3 regions of the Enterobacter sp. SCRI0065 genome follow, and region 2 is predicted to be linked to each of the others. Evidence: riboswitches for the same ligand, from Rfam matches in the RefSeq annotation. Region 2 holds a riboswitch; each other region holds the start of a gene.
What was found. Region 2 has a riboswitch for thiamine pyrophosphate ahead of thiB (thiamine ABC transporter substrate binding subunit). Riboswitches for the same ligand answer to the same signal wherever they lie in the genome.

Region 1: linked by a shared signal. The riboswitch ahead of thiC (phosphomethylpyrimidine synthase ThiC) and the one ahead of thiB (thiamine ABC transporter substrate binding subunit) in region 2 are both predicted to bind thiamine pyrophosphate.
Region 3: linked by a shared signal. The riboswitch ahead of thiM (hydroxyethylthiazole kinase) and the one ahead of thiB (thiamine ABC transporter substrate binding subunit) in region 2 are both predicted to bind thiamine pyrophosphate.

The regions. Positions count from the first base shown of each region.
Region 1 is NZ_JCBAJB010000019.1:16,980-23,808, forward strand. Features, by position in the region: gene AC6EMZ_RS22940 (HesA/MoeB/ThiF family protein) at 1-588, opposite strand, end outside; gene thiE (thiamine phosphate synthase) at 581-1,216, opposite strand; gene thiC (phosphomethylpyrimidine synthase ThiC) at 1,216-3,111, opposite strand; TPP riboswitch at 3,195-3,303, opposite strand; gene rsd (sigma D regulator) at 3,357-3,854, opposite strand; gene nudC (NAD(+) diphosphatase) at 3,950-4,723, shown strand; gene hemE (uroporphyrinogen decarboxylase) at 4,763-5,827, shown strand; gene nfi (deoxyribonuclease V) at 5,837-6,508, shown strand; gene AC6EMZ_RS22975 (YjaG family protein) at 6,550-6,829, shown strand, end outside.
Region 2 is NZ_JCBAJB010000004.1:297,857-304,685, reverse strand. Features, by position in the region: gene sgrT (glucose uptake inhibitor SgrT) at 26-178, opposite strand; gene sgrR (HTH-type transcriptional regulator SgrR) at 266-1,921, shown strand; TPP riboswitch at 1,958-2,058, shown strand; gene thiB (thiamine ABC transporter substrate binding subunit) at 2,090-3,073, shown strand; gene thiP (thiamine/thiamine pyrophosphate ABC transporter permease ThiP) at 3,049-4,659, shown strand; gene thiQ (thiamine ABC transporter ATP-binding protein ThiQ) at 4,643-5,347, shown strand; gene AC6EMZ_RS13920 (DedA family protein) at 5,344-6,111, opposite strand; gene araC (arabinose operon transcriptional regulator AraC) at 6,240-6,829, opposite strand, start outside.
Region 3 is NZ_JCBAJB010000002.1:428,660-435,488, forward strand. Features, by position in the region: gene AC6EMZ_RS07860 (pyridoxal phosphate-dependent decarboxylase family protein) at 1-1,322, opposite strand, end outside; gene AC6EMZ_RS07865 (diaminobutyrate--2-oxoglutarate transaminase) at 1,341-2,717, opposite strand; gene AC6EMZ_RS07870 (hypothetical protein) at 2,996-3,505, opposite strand; TPP riboswitch at 4,084-4,180, shown strand; gene thiM (hydroxyethylthiazole kinase) at 4,216-4,986, shown strand; gene thiD (bifunctional hydroxymethylpyrimidine kinase/phosphomethylpyrimidine kinase) at 4,983-5,783, shown strand; gene AC6EMZ_RS07885 (GntR family transcriptional regulator) at 5,833-6,579, shown strand; gene AC6EMZ_RS07890 (PfkB family carbohydrate kinase) at 6,553-6,829, opposite strand, start outside.

The DNA of each region.
Region 1 (6,829 bases), on a different contig from region 2:
GACGCCAACAACTGGGCCAAGAATGCCCGCCGTGCGGCAGTTGCGCTGAGGTTCTTCGTCATCTGGCCACAGGCAGCGATAGCAGCCCTGCGTCCACGGTGGCGTCAGCACCATCATTTGTCCGCCAAAGCCTACGGCGCTGGCCGTGATGAGTGGCTTACCCAGAACCACGCAGGCGGCGTTAATAGCCTGACGCGTTGCCATGTTATCGGTGCAATCAAGCACCACGTCGGCCAGCGAAATTTCATGATGCAGTGCTTCTCCTTCGAGCCTCTGCTGGCGAGCAAGAATCTGAATATCAGGGTTCAACTGGCTAAGCCTTCGCTTTGTGACCTGTGCTTTTGGCTGACCAAGGTCATCGATCGTGAACAGAATTTGCCGCTGCAAATTGCTCAGATGGATATCGTCGTCGTCGGCTAATACCAGAGTGCCAATACCTGCACCTGCCAGATACTGCGCTGCCGGAGCACCTAATCCACCCAGCCCGATGATCAATACCCGGCTGGCGAGCAGCTTCTGTTGCCCGTCGATGGCGATATCTTCCAGAAGGATCTGGCGGCTGTAGCGCATAAAGTCGCTGTCACGCATCGCCTGCTCCTGCCAGCTTCAGCAGCTGAGCTGTGGCAGCCTGCCAGTCAGCTGCCTGAGTGATGGCGCTGACCACCGCGATGCTACCCACACCGGTTTTCAATACCGCAGGAGCGCGGTCAAGGCTGATGCCGCCGATAGCCACCGTCGGGTAATCCGCCAGACGTTCGATATGTCGTGCCAGTTGTTCCAGTCCTTGTGGCGATGAAGGCATCTGTTTGGTCTGGGTGGGGAAAACATGACCGAGGGCGATGTATGAGGGACGTGCCGCCAGTGCGATGTCGATTTCCATATCATCATGAGTCGATACGCCCAGACGAAGGCCAGCATGACGAATGGCATTGAGATCGGTGGTTTCCAGGTCCTCCTGCCCCAAATGTACACCGTAGGCCTGATGCTTAATGGCGAGTTGCCAATAGTCATTGATAAAAAGACGGGCATCGAAACGGCGACCGAGCTCAATGGCGGTTAACACGTCACCTTCGACCTCCGCATCGGTTTTATCTTTAATACGCAACTGGAGTGTTTTTACACCCGCATTTAACAAGCGAGCAATCCACTCCACACTATCGACAACCGGGTAAAGACCTAAACGAAAAGGTACCGGTGGAAAATCAGGCTGGTACATTATGCCTCCTCTTTTTTGAGGTAGATTTCGCCACCTTTGGCGCGGAAGTTTTCTGACATATCCGCCATGCCCACTTCAATCACCTGCTTTGCGGCGTAGTCGCGCACTTCCTGGCTGATTTTCATTGAGCAGAACTTTGGTCCGCACATAGAGCAGAAGTGGGCAACTTTGCCGGATTCCTGCGGTAGCGTTTCGTCGTGGTAAGCGCGGGCGGTAAACGGGTCAAGCGCCAGATTAAACTGGTCTTCCCAGCGGAATTCGAAGCGCGCCTTAGACATGGCGTTGTCGCGGATTTGCGCGCCAGGATGGCCTTTTGCCAGGTCGGCGGCGTGAGCGGCAATTTTGTAGGTAATTAGCCCCTGCTTAACGTCTTCTTTGTTTGGCAGACCGAGGTGTTCTTTTGGCGTGACGTAACAGAGCATCGCGCAGCCGAACCAGCCGATCATCGCCGCACCAATGCCAGAGGTGAAATGGTCATAGCCAGGCGCGATATCTGTGGTTAGCGGGCCTAGCGTGTAGAACGGCGCTTCGTGGCAGTGCTCCAGTTCTTCGGTCATGTTGCGGCGAATCATCTGCATTGGCACGTGTCCCGGGCCTTCGATCATGACCTGCACGTCATACTCCCAGGCGATTTTGGTCAGTTCGCCAAGCGTATGCAATTCGGCAAACTGCGCTTCGTCATTGGCATCACGAATGGAACCTGGACGCAGACCATCGCCCAAAGACAACGAAACGTCATAGGCCGCGCAGATTTCGCAGATATCGCGGAAATGTTCGTACAGGAAGTTTTCCTGATGATGCGATAGACACCATTTCGCCATAATGGAGCCGCCACGCGAGACAATTCCGGTCAGGCGTTTGGCGGTCATCGGTACGTAGCGCAGCAGAACGCCGGCATGAATGGTGAAGTAGTCGACGCCCTGTTCTGCCTGCTCCAGCAACGTATCGCGGAACGCTTCCCAGGTGAGATCTTCGGCAATCCCGTTCACTTTCTCCAGCGCCTGGTAGATCGGGACCGTGCCGATCGGCACTGGGCTATTGCGCAGGATCCATTCCCGGGTTTCGTGAATATAGCGGCCTGTCGAAAGGTCCATTACCGTATCCGCGCCCCAGCGCGTTGACCAGACCAGTTTCTCTACCTCTTCTTCGATGGAAGACGTCACCGCCGAGTTGCCAATATTGGCGTTTACTTTCACCAGGAAGTTTCGGCCTATGATCATCGGTTCCGATTCCGGATGATTGATATTGGCAGGAATAATGGCGCGACCGGCGGCTACTTCGTCGCGGACAAATTCAGGCGTGATGTTCTCGGGCAGACGAGCGCCAAAGCCTTCTCCCGGATGCTGGTGGCGTAAAATTTCACTGCGAATACGCTCGCGGCCCATGTTTTCGCGGATAGCGATGAATTCCATTTCTGGCGTGACCTGGCCCTGACGCGCGTAATGCAGCTGAGTCACGCACATGCCTACTTTTGCGCGTTTGGGGGTGAGCAGGCCGGTAAATCGCAGGTCATCAAGGCCATCGTCGGCCAGACGTTGTTTGGTATAAGCGGAGCTGCGTACGGTCAGCGCGTCGCAGTCGTTGCGTGCATCAATCCACGGCTGGCGCAATTTTACGAGTCCCTGTTGGACATTGATGGCTACGTCGGTATCGCCATATGGACCTGATGTGTCGTAGACCGGCACTGCTTCGTTATCTTCAAATTGCGGATTATCTCTGTCGCCACTAACGAGCGTTGGGCTGAGCTGGATCTCGCGCATAGGTACGCGGATATCGGCCTGTGAGCCGTTGATATAAATGCGTTTTGAGTTGGGGAAAGCGGTGCCTTCCAGCGTATCGATGAAGTGTTGGGCTTGCGCGCGTTGCTCGCGGCGGGTCAGTTTAGGTATAGACATAGCTCATTCCAAAAAAGAAAAGGAAGTGGCTTGTCAGACGACGGATGAAGCAAGAGGAAGGATCGCCCACGGGCGATACAACAACAAGTTTGACTCTTGTTCCCTTCGCAGGTCTTAACCTGATCAGGTTCCGCGGATCCCGAATTAACGGTCTCAGCCCGGCTTTCGCACTGGGCACTCCGACAAGAATTTGCTCCCCTAAAACAGGAGCATTGGTTGTAAACTATACGTTAATGATGAATAACTCAAGCTGGGCGAGCGATACTATCTTCGTTGCTGGTGTTCAGGTTGTTATCCAGTGCAAGCGCAATCAACGTATCTTCTAACGTGAAGCGTGCTTCCAGCGCTTCGCCGAGATCGGACAGGGCCTGCTGGAACTCAAGGTAGTTGTCATGATCTATGGCGTTTTCGAGCGTTGAATCATAGTAATCCATGATCTGCTGGGTATTCGCCTCCAGCTGTGGGTAGAGCTTAGTGGCGGCTAAATACGGATGAGTCCCTTCCATTTCTCGGATAATGCGTTCATAAATATTAAAATGACCGTCGGAAAGGTAGTCGACAAGGCTCTGACAAAAATTATCCAGCGCTTTTTCATTCAGGCGCATATACGATTCTTTGCCAGGCTTAATGCCTACCAGGTTGTAATAGGCAACGAGTAAATGTTTGCGCACGTGAAGCCAGCGATCGACCAGTTTATTACTTCCTCCAACGCGCTCTGTCAGGCTTTCTAGCTGGTTTAGCATGTTTGACTCCGCAAGGTTAAGGTTAAAAGCTGCCCACCTAAAATGTAAGAATAATGTAACCAACATGCCTGTGAAGCAAAGGTTGTGCAATAGATATGGATCGTATAATTGAAAAATTAGATCGTGGCTGGTGGATCGTCAGTCATGAACAAAAGCTATGGTTGCCTGGCGGAGAAATACCTTATGGCGACGCAGAGAATTTCGATCTTGTGGGGCAATCTGCACTTAAGATTGGCGAATGGCAGGGCGACTCTGTGTGGTTGATCCAACAACATCGACGCCACGATATGGGATCGGTTCGTCAGGTTATCGATCTTGATGCAGGGCTGTTTCAGCTAGCCGGACGCGGCGTGCAGTTGGCCGAGTTTTATCGCTCGCATAAGTTCTGTGGCTATTGTGGTCACGCAATGCGCCCAAGCAAAACCGAATGGGCATTGCTTTGCAATCACTGCCGTGAACGTTATTACCCGCAAATTGCGCCGTGCATTATCGTGGCGATTCGTCGCGATGATTCTATTTTGCTGGCACAGCATGTCCGCCATCGTAACGGCATCCACACCGTGTTGGCTGGCTTTGTTGAAGTCGGCGAAACGCTTGAGCAGGCGGTCGCTCGTGAAGTGATGGAAGAGAGCAGTATCAACGTTAAAAACCTGCGTTACGTCACCTCCCAGCCGTGGCCGTTCCCGATGTCACTCATGACGGCGTTTATGGCTGATTATGACAGCGGCGACATTGCGATCGACCCGAAAGAGTTGCTCAATGCCAACTGGTATCGTTATGACGATTTACCGTTGCTCCCGCCGCCAGGCACCGTGGCGCGCAGGCTGATAGAAGATACGGTGGCGATGTGTCGGGCCGAGTACGAATGACATGATACACTGAGGCCATAACGCTTAAGGAAATGCAAAATGACCGAACTGAAGAACGATCGTTATCTGCGTGCGCTGATGCGCCAACCCGTTGACGTCACCCCAGTGTGGATGATGCGCCAGGCGGGACGCTATTTGCCGGAGTACAAAGCCACGCGTGCGCAAGCGGGCGATTTTATGTCGCTGTGCAAAAATGCGGAGCTGGCTTGCGAAGTCACCCTGCAGCCGCTGCGCCGCTTCCCGCTCGATGCGGCGATCCTTTTTTCAGACATTCTGACTATCCCGGACGCGATGGGCCTTGGCCTGTATTTCGAGACGGGCGAAGGTCCGCGCTTTACCTCGCCAATCAAGAACAAGGCCGATATCGATAAACTGCCGATTCCGGATCCGGAACAAGAGCTGGGCTATGTGATGAATGCGGTTCGTACCATTCGTCGCGAGCTGAAGGGCGAAGTACCACTGATCGGTTTCTCCGGTAGCCCGTGGACTCTGGCGACCTATATGGTAGAAGGCGGTAGCAGCAAGGCCTTTACCGTAATCAAAAAAATGATGTATGCCGAGCCACTGGCCCTCCACGCGCTGCTCGATAAGCTGGCAAAGAGCGTCACGCTTTATCTCAATGCGCAGATTAAAGCAGGCGCACAGTCAGTGATGATCTTCGACACCTGGGGCGGCGTGCTGACCGGGCGGGATTATCAGCAGTTCTCACTGTATTACATGCATAAAATTATAGATGGCCTGCTGCGTGAAAACGAAGGTCGTCGTGTGCCGGTCACACTGTTCACCAAAGGCGGCGGACAGTGGCTGGAAGCTATGGCGGCTACCGGCTGCGATGCGTTGGGTCTCGACTGGACGACAGATATCGCCGATGCCCGTCGTCGCGTAGGTGACAAAGTCGCGCTACAGGGCAACATGGACCCGTCTATGCTTTATGCTCAGCCTGCCCGTATTGAAGAAGAAGTTGCCTCTATTCTGGCCGGTTTCGGTCAGGGCGAAGGTCACGTCTTTAACCTGGGTCACGGTATTCATCAGGATGTTCCGCCAGAACACGCTGGCGCTTTTGTGGAGGCGGTGCACCGACATTCTGCCCAGTATCATCTTTAAGGAGTAGTTATGGATCTCGCGTCGTTACGCGCTCAGCAAATCGAACTTGCCTCGTCAGTGATCCGTGAGGATTGTCTGGATAAGGACCCGCCGCAATTGATTGCTGGTGCCGATGTCGGATTTGAGCAGGGCGGAGAAGTGACGCGAGCGGCGATGGTGCTGTTGACGTATCCTGCGCTTGAACTGGTTGAATACAAGGTAGCGCGTATCGCTACCACCATGCCTTATATTCCTGGCTTTCTCTCCTTTCGTGAGTATCCCGCGCTGCTGGCAGCGTGGGAACAGCTCTCACAAAAACCTGATTTACTGTTCGTTGACGGCCACGGCATCTCTCATCCCCGCCGTCTGGGCGTTGCCAGCCATTTTGGCTTGCTGGTGGATGTCCCAACGATTGGCGTCGCCAAAAAACGTCTGTGCGGTAAATTTGAACCACTGTCTGCCGAACCTGGTGCGCTCGCTCCCCTGATGGATAAAGGTGAGCAGTTGGCATGGGTCTGGCGCAGTAAAGCGCGTTGCAATCCGCTGTTTGTCGCTACCGGACATCGGGTGAGCACGGATAGCGCGTTGGCGTGGGTGCAGCGCTGTATGAAGGGCTATCGTTTACCTGAGCCGACTCGCTGGGCTGATGCAGTCGCATCCGCGCGTCCGGCATTCATTCGTTGGCAGGAAATTCAGCGGTGATTGAGTTAAACTGCGGCTAATTTCCGATTCGAGACATCATCATGTTACAAAACCCAATTCATCTGCGCCTTGAGAAGCTGGAAAGCTGGCAGCATGTCACCTTTATGGCTTGCCTGTGTGAGCGCATGTATCCCAACTATGCTACGTTCTGCAAGCAAACCGAATTTGGTGAAGGCCAGATTTATCGTCGAATTCTGGACCTGATTTGGGAAACGCTAACGGTCAAAGACGCAAAGGTGAATTTCGACTCTCAGCTTGAAAAGCTGGAAGAGGCAATTCCTTCGGCGGACGACTACGATTTGTATGGCGTCTATCCGGCAA
Region 2 (6,829 bases):
CTCAGTCACACATGATCGAGGCAAGTCAGCGTTCAGAGGTCACTTGCGTCACTTCCCACTGCATCAATTCCTCAAGCATTTTCAGCCGCACCTCTGGGCGCTGGCGGGCCAGCCAGGACACTCCTTTGATCGCTGAAAAGTACCGCTGATAAAATTGACACGTAGTAGACCTCTTCATATTCGCCTCCTCACTTCATCGAAAGTGATTATTGGCTTAATATAGGGATTAATAAATTGCTGGTTTTTTGTCAGGAGTTCCCCTTTTATGCCTTCTGGTCGTCTGCAACAACAATTTATCCGCCTGTGGCAATGCTGCGAGGGCCAGTCACAGGAGACAACCCTCAACGAGCTGGCCGAGCTGTTAAGCTGCTCGCGCCGTCATATGCGCACGCTACTCAACACCATGCAGCAGCAGGGCTGGCTCAGTTGGGAAGCCGAAGCAGGACGCGGCAAACGCTCACGCCTGTCCTTTCTGTATACCGGGCTGGCCTTACAGCAGCAGCGCGCCGAAGATTTGCTGGAACAGGATAAAATCGATCAGCTGGTACAACTGGTGGGCGACAAGGCCGCGGTGCGCCAAATGCTGGTGTCGCATCTTGGGCGAAGTTTTCGTCAGGGACGCCATATCCTGCGCGTCCTCTACTATCGCCCGATGAAAAATCTTTTACCCGGCAGCGCGTTGCGTCGTTCAGAAACCCATATGGCGCGGCAAATATTTAGCGGTCTGACACGTATAAATGAGGAAAATGGGGAACTAGAAGCAGACATTGCGCACCACTGGCAACAGCTTTCGCCGCTGCACTGGCGATTTTTCCTGCGGCCCGGCATTCATTTTCATCATGGCCGAGAACTGGAAATGAGTGATGTCATTGCCTCTCTCCAGCGCGCCCGCGAATTGCCGCTCTTTTCTCATATCGCAAAAATTCACTCGCCTACAGCCTGGACGCTGGATATTGAACTTGCCGAACCAGACAGATGGCTACCGTGGCTCATGGGCTATGTCCCGTCGATGATTCTGCCGCACGAGTGGCAATCAATGTCCAGCTTCGCCAGCCAGCCTATTGGAACCGGGCCGTATGCGGTGACGCGAAACAATAATAACCAGCTAAAAATCCGCGCTTTCGACGACTATTTTGGCTATCGCGCGCTAATTGATGAAGTCAACGTCTGGGTCCTGCCCGAGATCAGTGAAGAGTTTAGCCCCGGTCTGACGCTGGAAGGCCCAACCGAAGGCGAAAAAGCCGTTGAAAGCCGCCTTGAGGAAGGCTGCTATTATCTGCTATTCGATGCCCGTACCCACCGGGGCGCCAGTCATGAAGTACGTCAATGGATAAGCCGTATTCTGGCACCCGCTAATCTGATCTATCAGGCAGAAGATCGGCATCAAACCTACTGGTTCCCGGCATACGGCCTGCTCCCACGCTGGCATCATGCCCGTCCGGGATGCGGAGAAAAACCGGCAGGGCTTGAGACCATCACCCTGACCTATTATCGCGAACATGTTGAACACCGGTTTATCGCCAGAATTATGAGCAAGCTGCTGGCGGCAGAAAACGTCAAGCTGGAGATCCAGGAAGTTGATTACGACGAGTGGCATCGTGGCGATGCGGTGAGTGATATCTGGCTTAACAGCGCCAACTTCACCCTTCCGTTAGACTTCTCCTTGTTCTCGCACCTGTATGAGATCCCACTCATCCAGCACTGCATTCCCCGCGACTGGCAACAGGACGCTGCGCAGTGGCGATCGGGCGACATGAACCTGGCCGTCTGGTGTCAGCAGCTTCTGGCACAGCAGGCGATAGTACCGCTCATTCACCACTGGTTGATGATTCAGGGACAGCGCAGCATGCGCGGGTTACGCATGAACACTTTAGGCTGGTTCGACTTTAAATCCGCCTGGTTTGCGCCACCAGAACCATAATCCTTTCGTAATATTCACCAAATCATTACAATGCAAACGTTCTCAACGGGGTGCGGCATCGATGATGTGCGCTGAGATAATACCCGTCGAACCTGATCCGGATAATGCCGGCGAAGGGATTTGAGGCTGTCTCTCAAAATCCTTTGCCACTCAACTATGAGGTGCAAAGTGTTAAAAAAAGTTCTTCCTCTGCTGGCGCTGTTTGCGCTGCCTGCTTTTGCTAAACCTGTACTGACGGTTTACACCTATGACTCTTTCGCCGCCGACTGGGGCCCAGGCCCGGTGGTCAAAAAATCCTTCGAGGCCGACTGCGGCTGCGAACTGAAATTCGTGGCGCTGGAAGATGGCGTATCGCTGCTGAACCGTCTGCGTATGGAAGGTAAAAACAGCAAAGCCGACGTGGTGCTCGGTCTCGACAACAACCTGCTTGAAGCGGCCTCGCAAACGAAGCTATTTGCAAAGAGCGGTATCGCCCCTGACGCGGCCACCGTGCCGGGTGGCTGGAAAAACGACACGTTCGTGCCTTTCGACTATGGTTACTTCGCGTTTGTGTATGACAAAAACAAGCTCAAAAACCCACCAAAAAGCCTGAAAGAGTTAGTTGAGAGCGATCAGAAATGGCGCGTGATTTATCAAGACCCGCGCACCAGTACGCCGGGCCTTGGCCTGCTGCTGTGGATGCAGAAAGTGTACGGCGACAACGCTCCAGAAGCCTGGCAAAAACTGGCGACGAAAACCGTCACCGTCACCAAAGGCTGGAGTGAGGCCTATGGTCTGTTTCTGAAAGGTGAAAGCGATTTAGTACTGAGCTACACCACCTCTCCGGCCTATCACATTATCGAAGAGAAAAAAGATAACTACGCGGCGGCTAACTTTAGCGAAGGCCACTATTTGCAGGTTGAAGTCGCCGCTCGAACCGCCGCCAGCAAACAGCCGGAGCTTGCCGAGAAATTCCTGAAATTTATGATCTCTCCGGCATTCCAGAATGCGATCCCCACCGGCAACTGGATGTATCCGGTCACCGACGTGACGCTGCCTGCGGGCTTTGACTCACTCACCAAACCGCAAACGACGCTGGAATTTACACCTCAGCAGGTCTCTTCCCAACGCGCAGCATGGATCGGTGAATGGCAACGCGCCGTCAGCCGCTAATTCCCGGCTGGCTCATCCCTGGGCTGATTGCTGCCACGCTAATGGTCGTGGTCAGCGCAGGGGCGTTCCTCGCGCTAGGGTTAAACGCACCGGAGAGTGACTTTCTCGCTCTCTGGCACGATAGCTATCTTTGGCACGTCGTTCGTTTCTCTTTCTGGCAGGCGTTTCTCTCCGCCCTGCTTTCCGTCGTGCCCGCCATTTTTCTGGCTCGCGCCCTGTATCGTCGCCGTTTTCCTGGCAGGAACGCGTTGATACGCCTGTGTGCAATGACGCTAATCTTGCCCGTGCTGGTGGCCGTTTTTGGCATCCTCAGCGTGTACGGACGCCAGGGTTGGATTGCCGCGCTCCTGAACGCTTTTGGCATCGAATGGACGTTTTCACCCTACGGCCTTCAGGGAATCCTGCTGGCGCACGTCTTTTTCAATATGCCGATGGCCACACGATTATTTTTGCAGGCGCTCGAGAACATACCCGGTGAGCAACGCCAGCTCGCCGCGCAGCTTGGCATGCGCGGCTGGTCGTTCTTCCGCTTTGTCGAATGGCCGTGGCTTCGTCGTCAAATCCCGCCGGTTGCCGCGCTGATCTTCATGCTCTGCTTTGCCAGTTTTGCCACCGTGCTTTCGCTCGGCGGCGGCCCGCAGGCCACGACCATCGAGCTCGCCATTTATCAGGCGCTTAGCTACGACTACGATCCGGGCCGTGCAGCGCTGCTGGCGATGATTCAAATGTTCTGCTGTCTTGGGCTGGTGCTGCTGAGCCAGCGTCTAAGCAAAGCCATTGCCGTCGGCAGCCATCAGATAAGCGGCTGGCGCGACCCGCAGGATTGCCTGCGCAGTCGCCTGTCCGATATCACCCTGATCGCGCTGGCGCTGTTGCTTTTACTGCCGCCGCTGCTGGCGGTGGTCGTTGATGGTCTGAACCTGAATCTGATTTCCGTGCTGCAACAGCCGGTGCTGTGGCAAGCGTTGTGGACGTCTCTGCGCATTGCGCTGGGGGCAGGATTATTGTGCGTACTGCTGACCACCATGTTGCTGTGGAGCAGCCGCGAACTTTACGCTCGCGGTGCAAACACCGCCGGTCAGGCGCTGGAATTGAGCGGTATGCTGATTCTGGCAATGCCCGGCATCGTGCTGGCGACCGGTTTCTTTTTACTGTTCAACAGCACCGTTGGGCTGCCAGAGAACGCCGATGGCATCGTCATTTTCACCAATGCACTAATGGCTATCCCTTACGCGCTCAAGGTATTAGAAAACCCGATGCGCGACATTAGCGCCCGATACACCTTACTCTGTCAGTCGCTGGGAATGCAGGGCTGGCAAAGGCTGAAGGTGATTGAGCTGCGTGCGCTCAAACGCCCTCTCGCACAGGCACTGGCTTTTGCCTGCGTGCTGTCGATTGGGGATTTCGGCGTCGTCGCGCTGTTTGGGAATGAAGATTTCCGCACTCTGCCTTACTGGCTTTACCAGCAAATTGGCTCTTATCGCAGCCAGGACGGTGCCGTCACGGCCCTGTTACTCTTGCTGCTGTGCTTTACCTTATTTACCGTTATCGAAAAACTTCCGGGGCGTGATGTTAAAACTGACTGATGTAACCTGGCTTTATCAGCACCTGCCGATGCGCTTTTCACTGTCCGTTGGTCAGGGCGAAACCCTCGCTATCCTCGGCCCCAGCGGGGCGGGAAAAAGCACGCTGCTCAGCCTGATTGCAGGCTTTCTGCCGCCAGCAAGTGGGTCCATCGTCATTGATGCTAAAGATCATACCCATACGCCGCCGTCGCAACGCCCGGTCTCGATGCTTTTTCAGGAAAATAACCTTTTCACCCATCTGACGGTGCGCCAGAACATTGCACTAGGGATGAATCCGGGCCTTAAGCTAACAGAAGCCCAGCGTCAGAAACTGGACGTTATCGCCCAGCAGATGGGGCTTACGGAATTTATCGAGCGGCTGCCAGGAGAGCTCTCCGGCGGCCAGCGTCAGCGGGTAGCGCTGGCACGCTGTCTGGTGCGCGAGCAGCCGATTCTGTTGCTCGATGAGCCCTTCTCTGCCCTCGATCCCGCCCTAAGGCAAGAGATGTTGCAGTTGGTGAAGGACGTGTGTCAGCAAAAGCAGCTCACCCTGTTGATGGTGTCACATAGCGTGGAAGATGCCGCCAGCATAGCGGCGCGATCGGTGGTCATTGCTGACGGGCGTATCGCCTGGGATGGCGATACGCAAGAACTGGTTAGCGGAAGAGCCAGCGCATCGACGCTGTTAGGGATCGCGTCGGCCCCTTAACGACTCACGACCTTCAGCAGAATTTCGCCATATACTGGCATCAGCGGATGTCGGATGAGCGTCACCAGCGCCATCACGGCGACCCCGAGCATTAAGGGTGCCAGCCAGAAAAGACGGTGACGCGGCAGATAATGCGTCAGGCGATCCGTTCCCGCTTTTGCACTGCGCCACAAGCGCCAGCACAGCCAGACCGCCAGCCACAGCAGCAGCGCGGTCGCTAACAGCAACCATTTGAAATTCCCGCTCTGTACATCGGCAGGAATATCGATCGCCGCCCCCGCGAGAATACCGGGCAGGAAATAGAACGGAGGCCAAAACACGCAGCCAATAATATTGGGCAGGATAAATTTTGCGACCGGAAGATCCAGCATCCCTGCCACCATCGGCACAAGCGGACGCGTTGGCCCAACAAATCGGCCGACCAGAATGGTAAACATGCTGTGCTGATGCAGCGCATGTTCCGTTTTATCGAGCAGCGCCTTGTTCTTTTTCATGAACGACCAACGGTGCAGCGGCTTTTTAAAGCGCCAGCCCAGCCAGAAAGAGAGCCAGTCGCCCAGCAAACAGCCGACAATACCGGCCATCCACGCCTGCCAGAAATTCACCTCGCCGCTGCCGATCAGCGCGCCAAGGCCCGCCATCATAACCGTGCCGGGTAAAATCAGTCCGACCAGCGCCAGCGATTCAAGAAAAGCCACCAGCGCGACGGCGATCAGTGAATAGATGACGGACTGAGTAATAAAATGTTCCAGCAATTCCTGCATAACGGTTCCGGTCAGATAACAAAGCAGGGATTCTGCGAAGCCACACCTGCTGCGTCAAGATATCAATTGTCTGAATAGTTTACCGGGAGCTGCCAGACTTCACCTGGTTGTTTCGTTTTTTTTACTTTTTATTCACAGCCAGCGCGGAATTCGCTCGGGCTGGCGCCGGTACATTTTTTAAATACGCGGGAGAAATAAAGCTGATCTTCAAAGCCGACGTTACGACCTACCGTGGCGATTGGCATTCGCGTGGTACTGAGCAACAGTTTTGCCTGACTGATACGCTGATCCTCACGCCAGCTCAGCACGCTCACGCCAAGCTGCTGGCGAAAAAGATGCGACAGGCGCGACGGCGACAGGCAAACGTGCTGAGCCACGCCCGCGATATCAAACTGGCTGTCAGCCAAATGATCGCTAATGTACTGGCAGGCCTCTCGTACGCGGTTATCCAGCGGCGGATTGAGCGATTCATTTATCGCCTCCATACGTCGTAATAACAGTTGCTCCAGCAGGTTGATCGCCAGCAGCTCGGCATAGCGCCCCCCGACCTGGGCATCAATAATTTGGGCAAAGAGTTCACGGAACTGCGCCTGATGCGCTTCATCGGGACGATAAAAACCGGTATGCGCGAACATTGCGGGCCACGATAGCCACTCCTGCCAGTACGCGCGAGGGCGGAAATAGACCCACTGGTGATACCACTCTTTCGCATCCGGAT
Region 3 (6,829 bases), on a different contig from region 2:
GAGTCGAGCAATGCATCACCAATTCTCTGGTTCAACAATGCAACGGCGGCATCGTTTAGCGTCTGCTGCCCACGGAAGCGGAACAGCACGCTCGCCAGCTGCGGCTGCATAACCAGTTCAAGCGCCTCTTGATCCTGCACATAGGCCGCAACCTGCTGCGCCAGCGTGACGCCATGATCGATGATCGCGGCATACTGCTCCTGACCCAGCGCTTCCAGACTCATCCACAGCTTCAGCGCGTCAAAGCGACGTGTGGTCTGCAGTGATTTAGACACCAGATTCGGTACGCCTTGCTCTTCGTCGAACTCAGAGTTCAGGTACGCCGCCTGATAACGCATCAGCTCGTAGTGACGCGCTTCCTTCAGCAGGAATGCACCGCAGCTGATGGTCTGGAAGAACTGCTTGTGGAAGTCCAGGGTGATGGAATCCACCAGTTCGATGCCGTACAGGTAATCGCGATACTTTTCGGACATCAGCAGCGCGCCGCCCCAGGCCGCATCAACGTGAACCCAGATATTCTGCTTCGCCGCCAGTTCAGCGATCGCGCGCAGGGGATCGATAGCGCCAGCGTCGGTCGTACCCGCTGTGGCCACAATCGCCAGAATCTGTTCGCCGTTAGCATGGCACTGCGCAATTTTCGCTGCCAGATCGGTCAGATCCATGCGCGAGAATTCGTCAGTTTTAACCTGAACCACGGACTGATAACCCAGGCCCATCAGCGCCATGTTTTTCTGCACGGAGAAGTGCGCGTTTTCGGAGCACAGCACGCGGATCTTACGCAGATCGCCCACCAGACCATCCTGCTGGACGGAGTGGCCCTGACGCGCAAAGAACGCGTCACGTGCCAGCATCAGCCCCATCAGGTTGCTCTGGGTTCCACCGCTGGTGAACACGCCGGCGTCGCCAGCCTGATAACCCACGCGGGTACGCAGCCATTCAATCAGTTTGATTTCGATGATGGTTGCAGACGGGCTCTGGTCCCAGGAATCCATACTCTGATTGGTCGCGTTAATCAGCACTTCCGCTGCCTGGCTTACCACCAGGCTTGGGCAGTGCAGGTGCGCCACACATTGAGGATGGTGTACGGACAGACTGTCTTTCAGGAAATACTCAACGGCACGCGCAATCGCGGCCTCGTTGCCGAGGCCTTTCTGACCGAAGCTCAGGGAGATATTCTCGCGCAGTTCCGCGACCGTTTTCCCCTGATACATTTCGGACTGCTGCAGCCACTGCATAACGGCCTGGCTGCTCTGCTCGATTGCCTGCTTGTACGCTTCGATGCTTTGCGCCGAAGACGACAGAATTGGGTTTGAATCAGACATCTTTGTCAACAACTCCGGTTATACCGGGCGAACGCCCGCGGCAAGCAACGCTTGCTCAAATTTATCCAGGAATACTTTCAGCTCTTGCTCGTTAATGAGCAAGGACGGCAGCAGGCGCAACACAACACCATCACGACCACCGCGCTCCAGGATTAAACCTGCTTCGAAGCATTTCTTCTGGATCAGCGCAGACAAGTCGCCATCGCCCGGGAAGCAGCCCATATGGTCAGCGGCTTCGTTCGGTTTAACGATCTCGATACCGATCATCAGGCCCAGACCACGTACGTGGCCGATCACCGGATAACGTTTCTGCAGTTCGGTTAACTGATCTTTCAGCCATTCGCCCTGAGCGGCCACTTTGTCAGCGATGTTCTGATCTTTCAGGATTTTCAGCGTGGTCAGGCCGGTAGCCATCGCCAGCTGGTTGCCACGGAAAGTACCGGTATGGTGGCCTGGAGCCCATGCATCGAACTGCTTTTTGATGCCAAGAACGGCCAACGGCAGACCGCCGCCAACGGCTTTGGACATCACAATGATGTCTGGCTCAATACCCGCGTGTTCAAACGCGAAGAACTTACCGGTACGTGCAAAGCCTGCCTGAACCTCATCGAGGATCAGCAGAATGCCGTGTTCCTGAGTCACTTTGCGGATGCGTTGCAGCCACTCGGCAGGGGCCGGGTTAACGCCGCCTTCACCCTGAACGGCTTCCAGAATCACCGCCGCAGGTTTACGTACGCCGCTTTCCACGTCGTTAATCAGGTTGTCAAAATAATAGGTCAGCGCTTTCACGCCCGCGTCACCGCCGATACCCAGTGGGCAACGGTACTGGTGCGGATACGGCATGAACTGCACTTCCGGCATCATGTTATCGACCGCTTCTTTCGGCGACAGGTTGCCCGTAACGGACAATGCACCGTGGGTCATGCCGTGATAGCCGCCGGAGAAGCTAATAATGCTGCTACGACCGGTCACTTTTTTTGCAAGCTTCAGCGCAGCTTCAACGGCGTCAGCGCCGGATGGGCCGGTAAACTGCAGGCAATATTCTTTGCCCTGACCTGGTAGCAGGGAGAGCAGGTATTCAGAAAACTCGTCTTTCAACGGAGTCGTCAGATCCAGTGTATGTAACGGCAAGCCGCTGGTAATGACATTTTGGATGCTTTTCAGCACATCAGGATGGTTATGGCCAAGCGCGAGGGTGCCAGCGCCTGCAAGACAGTCAAGGTATTCTTTATTATCTGCATCGGTTATCCACACGCCGTCTGCTTTAGTAATCGCTAAAGGCAGTTTGCGAGGATAACTCCTGACGTTCGATTCAAACTCGGCCTGACGGGCCAGATAGGTTTCGTTGCTTTTATGGGCATCTGCGGTGTCAATACGGACTTTATCCGTCATCATATCACTCCCACAACCGGGGCTGCCTTTAGCGCCTCGATTGAATAAATAGTTAAAAGAAAGATGGGTCATGGAAAAATCGGGGCCAATATAGAGCCTTTTGGCACGTGGCTCAATGGTTAATTTGTTTACTGTTTTGTTACAATAAAAATGCGTTGAGTGAAGGGGGGTTAGCCATTGTTTTTGATGTGGTTTTATTAAGGCATGACGGGCGTAAACCTATGTAAAATTATTACGCCAGATAATATTAAGCCCTATGAAGAATAGGGCTGACGATACAATTATTTTTGTACAACCTGCAGCAGGCCGTGATCTCGCCCTTTGGTTTTATTCCAGGAGGCATCCGTAATACCGTTTTCATCAAGCGTAACAGAGAGGATGTAGCCTGCGCCTCTAAGCTCATAGGCATTGGCATTAAAACGTTTAACCGTCGCTTTTTTGCCATTGATTGTCGCGGTAAAGAAGCCGTTGCTCACCGTGGCGTTGATTCCATTCGCAGAGAATGACGCCTCGCGCAAAGGGTCAGCAACATGTGCCGCCTGCGCATGTTGGTCAACATGTTGGTGATGATGTTTAGCATCGTATTGTTTTGCGTATTCATCGGAGCGCTGATAGGCGTTCTGAAGTGCAGCAGCACGACTCACATTTTGGTTATCGTGTTCGACCTTATAACAGGTATCAAGACTCACGCCGGTATTGGTACAGTTAGCGATACGCTGTGATTCCGTTGTGCATCCCGAAAGCGCAATAACAGACGTGGCGGTGATGAATACCATTAATATTTTTTTCATTAACTTACCCTAATTCTATGTGCTTAAACTGACGTTACTCGTCCTGGCAGTTACCCGCCAGACTGATGACCGTATTTTTATATATGACACCAATAAAAACGCCTGTAGCGACAAGTGCAATAGAGACTATTGCCGAAGCGATAATTGTTTTTAACATTGGCTACCATCATTATGATTATAGACAAAGACGTGAGTGATAATTAATGTTCAATTACTCGCCTCTGTACTTTATTACATTCAGCGCGTATCTGTAATAGCTACGCCGGGCTACTATCCCGTAAGGTGAGGCTGATAATCTTGATGTAGATCAGGTTTGACACGAATCGGTAATAAGCCAGGATTAATCCCATCTGCAACATAACGTGTTGTATCTCAATGTCTTACTAAGTGAGTGGGTTTATTTTGAAGAATATATAGTAGGATGGGCGAAATTAATCTTTATATAATCAATGTGTTTTAATGTAGACATTATTTGAAGCCTTTTACGTTAGGTTGAGCGAGGTGATTAATAAACGGTAGCTTGAGGTACTTGCTTTCGTTGCTGGCATCTTCTACGCTAGCTGAAATATTTTGTTTTACACAATGACTCGGGGTGCCCTTCTACGTGAAGGCTGAGAAATACCCGTACCACCTGATCTGGATAATGCCAGCGTAGGGAAGTCAGATGCCTTCCCGGTTATCGCTTCTTCACGCAAGGCAGGAGCGAAACCATGCAGCCTGACCTGCTCGATTTACATGCCTTACATCACTTCCGCACTCGTTCTCCGCTGACCCACTGCATGACTAATGATGTGGTGCAGGCCTTTACAGCCAACGTTTTGCTGGCGCTAGGGGCATCTCCTGCGATGGTCATAGAAGCCGAAGAAGCTGAACAGTTTGCGACATTAGCCGATGCGCTGCTGATTAACGTCGGCACGCTGACTTCTCCTCGTGCGCAATCCATGCGCCGCGCAATCGAAAGTGCGGTGGCCGCTGGTAAGCCCTGGACGCTCGATCCGGTGGCAGTGGGCGCGCTTGCATTTCGATCTCGTTTTTGCCAGCAAATCCTGACGCTTAAACCCACAGCCATTCGCGGTAATGCCTCTGAGATCATGGCGCTTGCAGGAATGAGCGCCGGTGGGCGTGGCGTCGACACGACCGATTCCGCGGCCAGTGCGCTACCCGCAGCGCAGGCGCTGGCACGCCAGACTAACGCCATCATCGTCGTGACGGGCGAAGTGGATTACATCACCGACGGGCAACGCACGCGAACCGTTGCCGGAGGCGATATCCTGATGACGCGGGTCGTGGGAACCGGCTGTGCGCTCTCCGCTGTCGTAGCCGCTGCCTGTTCACTCCCGGGCGATCGACTGGATAACATTGCCGCTGCATGCGGTTTTATGAAGCGAGCGGGCGAGCGTGCTGCGGCGCAAAGCCATGGTCCGGGCAGCTTTGCTTCAGCCTTTATCGACGCGTTATGGAATCTGGAGGCGCAGTCATGAAACGCATTAATGCCTTGACCATCGCTGGTACCGATCCAAGCGGCGGCGCGGGGATTCAAGCGGATCTTAAAACCTTCTCGGCGCTGGGGGCGTATGGCTGTTCGGTGATTACCGCGCTGGTGGCGCAAAACACGCGTGGTGTGCAATCGGTCTATCGCATTGAACCTGATTTTGTGGCGGCACAGCTGGACTCTGTTTTTAGCGATGTGCGCATTGATACCACCAAAATCGGGATGCTGGCAGAAACGGATATCGTTGAAGCGGTGGCAGAGCGTCTTAAACGCTACCGCGTGCAAAACGTGGTTCTGGATACGGTTATGCTGGCCAAAAGTGGCGATCCGCTGCTTTCGCACTCGGCGGTGCAGTCGCTGCGGAAAAAGTTACTACCGCACGTCGCGCTGATCACCCCCAATCTCCCTGAAGCCGCCGCATTGCTTGATACGCCTCCTGCACGTAATGAAGCGGAGATGATAGAGCAGGGCAATGCGCTGCTGGCGCTAGGCTGTGAAGCGGTGCTGATGAAGGGAGGACATCTGGATGATGCAGAAAGTCCGGACTGGCTCTTTACCCGCGAAGGCGCGCAGCGTTTTACAGCTGCGCGTGTAGTAACCAAAAATACCCACGGCACCGGTTGTACGCTCTCCGCTGCCCTGGCAGCCTTGCGCCCGCGCCATGAAAACTGGGCCGATACGGTGCAGGAAGCAAAAGGCTGGCTCTCTGCTGCGCTGGCGAAAGCCGATAGTCTGGAGGTGGGTCACGGTATTGGCCCGGTACACCATTTTCATGCGTGGTGGTAAGGCGCTCAGGTAGTATAATGGATAAGGACTTTCGGCCTGGAAAACAGAGATGGAACAAGCGCATACCCGGTTAATCGCTCAGCTCAGTGAACGCTTCGCAGCGCCAGATAATACCCCGCTGTACCTCAAGTTTGCCGAGACGGTCAAAAATGCCGTCCGCACTGGCTTGCTGGAGCATGGCAATATTTTGCCCGGTGAGCGCGATCTCAGCCAGTTGACTGGAGTATCTCGTATCACCGTGCGCAAAGCGATGCAGGCGCTGGAACAGGAAGGTGTCGTCACCCGCGCCCGGGGTTATGGCACACAAATCAATAATATCTTTGAATATTCGCTTAAAGAGGCGCGCGGATTTTCTCAGCAGGTGGTGCTGCGCGGTAAAAAGCCTGACACGCTCTGGGTCAACAAACGCGTGATAAAATGCCCTGATGACGTGGCGGCAGAGCTGTCGATCGCGCCGCAGAGCGAGGTCTTTATGCTTAAACGTATTCGTTATGTTGATGACGATGCGGTATCGATTGAGGAGTCCTGGGTGCCGGTCGGGCTCATTCACGATCCGGATGCGATTGGCATTTCGCTGTATGACTACTTTCGCAGCCAGAATATCTTTCCGCAGCGGACGCGTTCTCGGGTGAGTGCGCGAATGCCTGATAGCGAATTCCAGATGCACATTAAAATGGACGACAAAATACCGGTGCTGGTGATCAAGCAAGTTGCGCTTGACCAGCAGCACCGGCCGATTGAGTACAGCATTAGCTACTGTCGCAGCGATTTATACGTCTTTGTATGCGAGGAGTAATTCCTCGCGCGTTGGCGCGCAGTCTCCGCCACGGTGGCTAACCACCCACGCGGCCACCGCATTTCCCAGTAATATCGCGTCTGCAAGCGGCCAACCCGCCGCCAGTCCGGCGAGCGTACCGCCAGCATGGCTGTCACCCGCGCCGATGGTATCCACCACGGTTGCCGGGAACGCCGGGACATGGCCGGTCTTTTCGGCGTCGTAATACCACGCTCCGTCTTTATCGTGACGCACAATCAGCGGGCAACCA